DNA from 2 places in the Providencia zhijiangensis genome. Region 1 is predicted to be linked to the other one. Evidence: riboswitches for the same ligand, from Rfam matches in the RefSeq annotation. Region 1 holds a riboswitch; the other holds the start of a gene.
What was found. Region 1 has a riboswitch for thiamine pyrophosphate ahead of thiC (phosphomethylpyrimidine synthase ThiC). Riboswitches for the same ligand answer to the same signal wherever they lie in the genome.
Positions count from the first base shown of each region.

Region 2: another riboswitch for thiamine pyrophosphate. It lies ahead of thiB (thiamine ABC transporter substrate binding subunit); the one in region 1 lies ahead of thiC (phosphomethylpyrimidine synthase ThiC).

Region 1 covers NZ_CP135990.1:354,972-358,397, reverse strand. Annotated here, with positions in the region: gene QS795_RS01620 (ABC transporter ATP-binding protein) at 1-139, shown strand, start outside; gene QS795_RS01615 (HAD family hydrolase) at 172-849, shown strand; TPP riboswitch at 1,171-1,283, shown strand; gene thiC (phosphomethylpyrimidine synthase ThiC) at 1,431-3,398, shown strand; gene thiE (thiamine phosphate synthase) at 3,382-3,426, shown strand, end outside.
Region 2 covers NZ_CP135990.1:3,047,904-3,051,329, forward strand. Annotated here, with positions in the region: gene ptsP (phosphoenolpyruvate--protein phosphotransferase) at 1-1,099, opposite strand, end outside; gene rppH (RNA pyrophosphohydrolase) at 1,104-1,637, opposite strand; TPP riboswitch at 1,751-1,842, shown strand; gene thiB (thiamine ABC transporter substrate binding subunit) at 1,904-2,908, shown strand; gene thiP (thiamine/thiamine pyrophosphate ABC transporter permease ThiP) at 2,884-3,426, shown strand, end outside.

The DNA.
Region 1 (3,426 bases):
TATCATTCGCTATAGCGTGAACACGCCTGCGGGGGATATGACCGTGGACTTGCTCAACCGCTCATCTGAGCGTTTATTTGAACCAGGCACACGCCTTGAGTTAATGTTTAATAAAAATGAAATTCGAGCTCTAAGCTAGTCAACGATAAGCTAGTCAGTGAAAGGAACCCCATGCAAAACCCATCTACACAAACCAAATTAGCGATTTTTGATCTCGATGACACCCTGATCCGTGGCGATAGCAGCGTACTTTGGACGCAATATTTATGGGATAAGAAAATCATTACCGACCCGCGTTTTGTCGAAGCCGATAAAGAGATGATGGCACAATACAACGCGGGCAATTTGGATATGGTGACTTACTTAAAGTTTAGTTTGCAGACCCTTGATGGCATCAAGACAGAGCAAGTCGATGAGTGGTTAGATGATTTTGTGGATACCATTATTATTCCGCGCATTTACCCTAACGCATTAAGCACCGTCGCCTCATATCGATCTCAAGGGATCCCGATCATTGTGATCTCCGCAACGGTTACCTTTATCGTGAAGAAGGTAGCGGATCGCCTTGGCGCCGATGTCACGATGGGTATTGATATTAAGCGTTCAAATGGCTGTTACACCACCGAAGTCGATGGCATCCCGACCTTCAAAGAGGGCAAAGTTAAGCGTTTAACTCAGTGGATTTCCCACCAGCCCATCACCGATGCGTATATTTATTTCTACACCGATTCCGCCAATGACCTACCAATGTGTCATTTCGCCGATGAGACGTTTATCGTCAACGGTGACCCGCGCCTGCTCCAAGCCGCCAACGAAAATCACTGGCCGCAATATTCGTGGAGTTTGTAAAACCCATATTTAGCCAACCTAGTTTTAACTTTTAATTTCTAGGTTTTGGATTTTTAGGTTTTTAACTAACTGCCTTTCAAAGGTTCCTCTAAATTATTCGTGCTAGAGGAAGGCGGCAAACTAATCCCCAACCTAGTTTTAACTTTTAATTTCTAGGTTTTGGATTTTTACCCAATACACTGATTTCCCCTAAATTATTCGAGTGAGAAGAAGGTGGCAAGCGAGGATATCCCTAGGAGCATACACAAGTATGTAACTAGGGTAGCCGAGAGAAGCCAACGCACTTATCGCTTGAAGAATGACGGGGAAACTTTATACTGAAGAATCTTGTCGGAGTGCCTAGCATGTGCAAACATCAGGCTGAGACCGTTAATTCGGGATCCGCGGAACCTGATCGGGTTAATACCCGCGAAGGGAACAAGAGTAATCATTCAGCGCAATTTTCGCTCATTTATTTGGCGAAAAACTAGCCGCAACGCCTTACCATTACTCCTCCGAACTCCAGACAAGCAACTTTCTTTCGATAAACCCGCTATTGGCGTTTTACGCCGTATAGCCTGTGACGATGTCAGGAAATTGCTATGTCCAATAATGCTAATAATTCAGTTATACCGAGTACCGATATTTCCCCTAAAGCTGCGCCTGCACGCACACGAAAAGAGCAACGTGACGCCGCAGAAGACTTTATCAATACCCTTTCCGGTGTTTCATTCCCTAACTCTGAGCGTATTTACCTGCGAGGCTCACGGAACGATATCCAAGTTCCCATGCGCGAAATTCAGCTCTCCCCGACACTTATCGGCGGTGACAAAGATAATCCCAAGTTTGAAGATAACGAAGCTGTCCCCGTCTATGATACCTCTGGCCCTTATGGCGATCCGGCTTCTGAACTCAATGTTCACAAAGGATTGAAAAAAATCCGTGCGCCGTGGATCAATGAACGCACTGATACGATTGCCGTCGAGAATCTCAGCTCTGACTTTACCCAGCAGCGCTTAGCGGATGCGGGCTTAGATCACTTACGTTTTAATCATCGTCCTGCACCACTAAAAGCGCAAACAGGCAAATGTGTCACTCAGTTGCACTATGCTCGCCAAGGCATTGTGACTCCTGAAATGGAATTTATCGCTATCCGTGAAAATATGGGCCGTGAACGTATTCGCAGCGAAGTGTTAAGACAGCAGCATCCGGGGCAAAGCTTCGGCGCTATTTTGCCAGAAAATATTACCCCTGAATTTGTACGCCAAGAAGTGGCTGCCGGTCGTGCAATTATTCCTGCCAATATTAACCACCCTGAATCTGAACCGATGATTATCGGGCGCAATTTCTTAGTGAAAGTGAATGCCAATATCGGTAACTCCTCGGTGACTTCATCCATCGAGGAAGAGGTGGAAAAACTGATTTGGTCTACTCGCTGGGGCGCAGATACGGTGATGGATTTATCCACCGGTCGCTATATTCACGAAACCCGCGAATGGATTTTACGTAATAGCCCAGTGCCAATTGGTACCGTGCCTATCTACCAAGCGCTCGAAAAAGTGAACGGTGTTGCTGAAAATCTCACTTGGGAAATGTTCCGCGACACCCTGCTGGAACAAGCCGAGCAAGGGGTGGATTACTTCACTATCCATGCCGGCGTTTTACTGCGCTATGTGCCAATGACGGCGAAGCGCCTGACTGGCATTGTCTCTCGCGGTGGCTCTATCATGGCGAAATGGTGTTTATCCCACCATCAAGAAAACTTCCTGTATGAGCATTTCCGTGAAATTTGCGAAATTTGCGCCGCTTATGATGTATCGCTGTCTCTTGGAGATGGGTTACGTCCGGGTTCTGTGCAAGATGCCAACGATGAAGCACAATTCTCAGAGTTACATACATTAGGCGAGCTGACCAAAATTGCGTGGGAATACGATGTGCAGGTGATGATTGAAGGCCCGGGACATGTTCCGATGCAGATGATCCGTCGCAATATGACCGAAGAGCTAGAGCACTGCCACGAAGCCCCATTCTATACCTTAGGCCCCCTAACCACCGATATCGCACCGGGTTATGACCATTTCACTTCCGGCATTGGCGCGGCGATGATTGGCTGGTTTGGCTGTGCAATGCTGTGCTACGTGACGCCAAAAGAGCATCTTGGTTTACCGAACAAAGAAGATGTCAAACAGGGGCTGATTACCTACAAGATCGCTGCCCACGCCGCTGATCTCGCGAAAGGTCATCCAGGGGCGCAGATTCGTGATAATGCTATGTCCAAAGCGCGTTTTGAGTTCCGTTGGGAAGACCAGTTTAACCTCGCCCTAGACCCTGAAACCGCTCGTAAATATCACGATGAAACCTTGCCGCAAGCGTCAGGGAAAATCGCCCACTTCTGCTCTATGTGTGGACCAAAATTCTGCTCCATGAAAATTTCCCAAGAAGTTCGTGACTATGCTGCACAAAAGGAAGCGGGTATGGAGCAGATGTCGGAAGCATTCCGTGCTCACGGTAGCGAACTCTATCATGGGGCTGAGATTACTGAGGTCGTGAGTGATGAACAAAACGCTTAATCTCCCAAAAAGTCCATTTCCACCGACC
Region 2 (3,426 bases), 1.1 Mb from region 1:
GGATCCCCATCGCTCGGATCAAAATCGCAGAGTGAGAGTGAGTTGCACCATCGCGCACAATCACACCCGCTAATTGCTCAAGCGGTAATTCAGCAAGAACGCTCGCACTTAGCTCATCAGCCACTAAGATAAAACGGTCTGGCCATTGGCTGGTTGGTGTCAGTGAATCATCGAGATGAAATAATAAGCGCTGCCCTAAGGTACGAAGGTCGGAGCCGCGCTCTCTTAAATAGAGGTCACGTAAACGTGAGAATTGCAAAGCGTAATCTTCGATGACGGTTTTCACCGCCCACTCAGCCACCGCGCCTTGATTGATCGCCGTAAATAACCGCTTTTTCAGTTGGGGATCATTAAGTAAGTGGTTATATAGGTCGAAAATAGCCGCGCTTTCTTTCGATGAACTCGCCATAAACCGCTTACTAATACGACGAAATTCTGCTGCCGCACTTTCCAGCGCTATCACCAAGCGTTGACGCTCTTCATCAATATTTAATGTGGTCGCTTGATACACATTGTCTAAAGAAGGTTGAGAGGTATCTTGCCAGCCATAAGCCATCGAAATTCCTTGAGAAACAGGAATAGCTTTGAGACGGTTTTGGCGATATTGCCCGAAAATACCTTTTGTTTGCGCTTGGGATAATATCACCGCTAACTGCATCGATAGCGTGACCATAAAGGACTCTTCAGTTTCGCTGAATAACCGTTTTTCTCGCTGTTGAACCACCAGTACGCCCAGCAATTGGCGTCGATAAACGACAGGCACGCCGAGAAAGGCTTTGAGCTGCTCTTCTTTGAGTTGGGGAAGATATTTGAATTGCGGGTGTTCGCGAATATCGGCAAGGTTCAACATTTCCGATTGCCGACCGACAGCGCCAACAACCCCTTCATCGAATCCTAAACGAATAGCAATCCCGCTAGGCTTTTTCAGCCCGCGGGTTGCCATTAGGTAATAACATTGGCGAGGATGATCGGCTAAGTAAATCGAGCACACATCAGTGCGCATCGCTTTGCACGTCTCGTTGACCAAAACTTCAAGAGCTTGAGTGAGACTGGTCGCCATCGCGACCTTTTCGACAATGTCACGTAAACGCGTCAACATAGGCTTACTTAACTCCGCGCCTACGATTATTAAAAACAGGTCGTTGTGGTAATTTCTGTTCCTGCAAAGGCATAACTACGGGAGCGAATTCCTTCATCACACGGCGATAAACTTCGCGCTTAAAAGAGACCACTTGCCTAACAGGATACCAATAACTGACCCACCGCCAGCCGTCAAATTCTGGCGATTTACTGCGCTGCACGTTTATATCGGCGTCATTACATTGGAGTTGAAGTAAAAACCAACGTTGTTTCTGTCCAATACAAACAGGTTTTGTATCCCAACGCACCAAACGCTTAGGTAATTTGTAGCGTAACCAATTACGGGTAGATGCAAGTAACCTTACATCTTTACGCTGTAGTCCGACTTCCTCGTATAACTCACGATACATCGCTTGTTCTGGCGATTCCCCCGGGTTAATCCCACCTTGAGGAAATTGCCAAGAATGCTGACCATAACGGCGAGCCCATAAGACTTGACCTTGCCGATTACAAATTACAATTCCTACATTCGGGCGGTAGCCATCATCATCGATCACTAGACTACCTCAATAACCAAATTTGAAAGATGCCTAATTGTTTCACACATACCCAAACTGGTAAACCTATATCAATACAGTTTGCAGATATGTCTGAAGTAATTACAATAGTCTGCGTCTCAACGGGGTGCCATTTGGGCTGAGAAATAACCCGTAGAACCTGATCCGGCTAATACCGGCGTAGGGATTTGAGCTACCGCCTACAAATTATTGTATCGGTCCCTCCTCAAATCCTGTGTTTTTTTATGATTTACGCAGGAATTAAAATGACTAAAAATAAACTCTTTACCTCACTCATTGCTTTAACCACCTTAAGTTTCGCTGCATTCGCCTCTGCCGAAAAACCAACGTTGACGGTGTATACCTATGATTCCTTTGCTGCGGAATGGGGCCCAGGCCCGCAAATCAAAAAGAATTTCGAAGCACAATGCGAATGTGAGTTAAAACTGGTTTCTCTAGGGGATGGTGTTGCACTACTGAATCGCCTACGTATGGAGGGGGAAAAAAGCAAAGCCGACATTATCTTAGGGTTAGATAACAACTTACTCGACTCCGCAGAAAAAACCGGCTTATTTGCCCCTGCAGATATCAAAACGGATGCGCTTAAATTACCTATCGAATGGACAAGCAAAACATTCATTCCTTATGATTATGGTTATTTCGCCTTTATCTATGACACAAATAAAATCAAGCAACCGCCAAAAAGTATGGACGAACTGCTTGATAGCAAAAATAATTGGAAAATCATTTACCAAGATCCACGCACCAGCACCCCTGGTTTAGGGTTGATGTTGTGGATTGAGAAAATCTACGGCGATAAATCAGCTGATGCATGGAAAAAAATGGCAGCCAAAACACTGACCGTGACCAAAGGTTGGAGTGAATCCTATGGGCTGTTCTTAAAAGGTGAAGGAGATTTTGTCCTGAGCTACACCTCTTCGCCGGGTTACCAAATTTTAAATGATAAGAAAGACAACTACGCAGCGGCGCTGTTCGATGAAGGGCATTATATGCAAGTCGAAGTGGCGGCAAGATTGAAACACAGCCCGCAGCCAGAGCTGGCAAAACAGTTCTTACAGTTTATGTTAACTCCTGAATTCCAAGGCACATTACCAACTACTAACTGGATGTATCCGGTTATCGATATGCCGTTGCCTGAAGTGTATAACGTGCTACCACTACCTGCTAAATCTCTGCAATTTAGTGCGGCGGAAGTGGCTAAAGAACGTCAAACGTGGACGCGTTTATGGCAAACCGCCGTCAGTCGTTAATCAATTTAACCTTATTACCGGGGGTAATAGCCTCCGGTCTTTTAATCGTCGTTGCCCTTCTCGCTTTTGGGGCTCTGTGGTTTTTCGCACCTGAAATTTCCCTCAGCGAGATAATCGACGACGATTATTTATGGCATGTCATCGGTTTTACGTTTTGGCAGGCATTACTTTCCGCGATTTTTTCCATTATTCCCGCTATTTTTCTTGCAAGAGCTCTGTATCGCCGACGATTCTGGGGAAGAACGCTATTGCTCCGCTTGTGTGCAATGACCTTAGTCTTGCCAGTTCTCGTCGCTGTTTTCGGTATTTTGTCGGTATATGGGCAAACCGGATGGCTAGCAAAGTTGTGCCTATGGCTCGGTGTTGACTATCAGTTTTCCCCTTATGGTCTGCGTGGCATTTTATTAGCACATATCTTTTTCAATATGCCGCTCGCCACCCGCATGTTACTTCAATCCCTTGAAAATATTGCGATTGAACAACGGCAAAGTGCCGCTCAATTAGGGTTCAATGAGTGG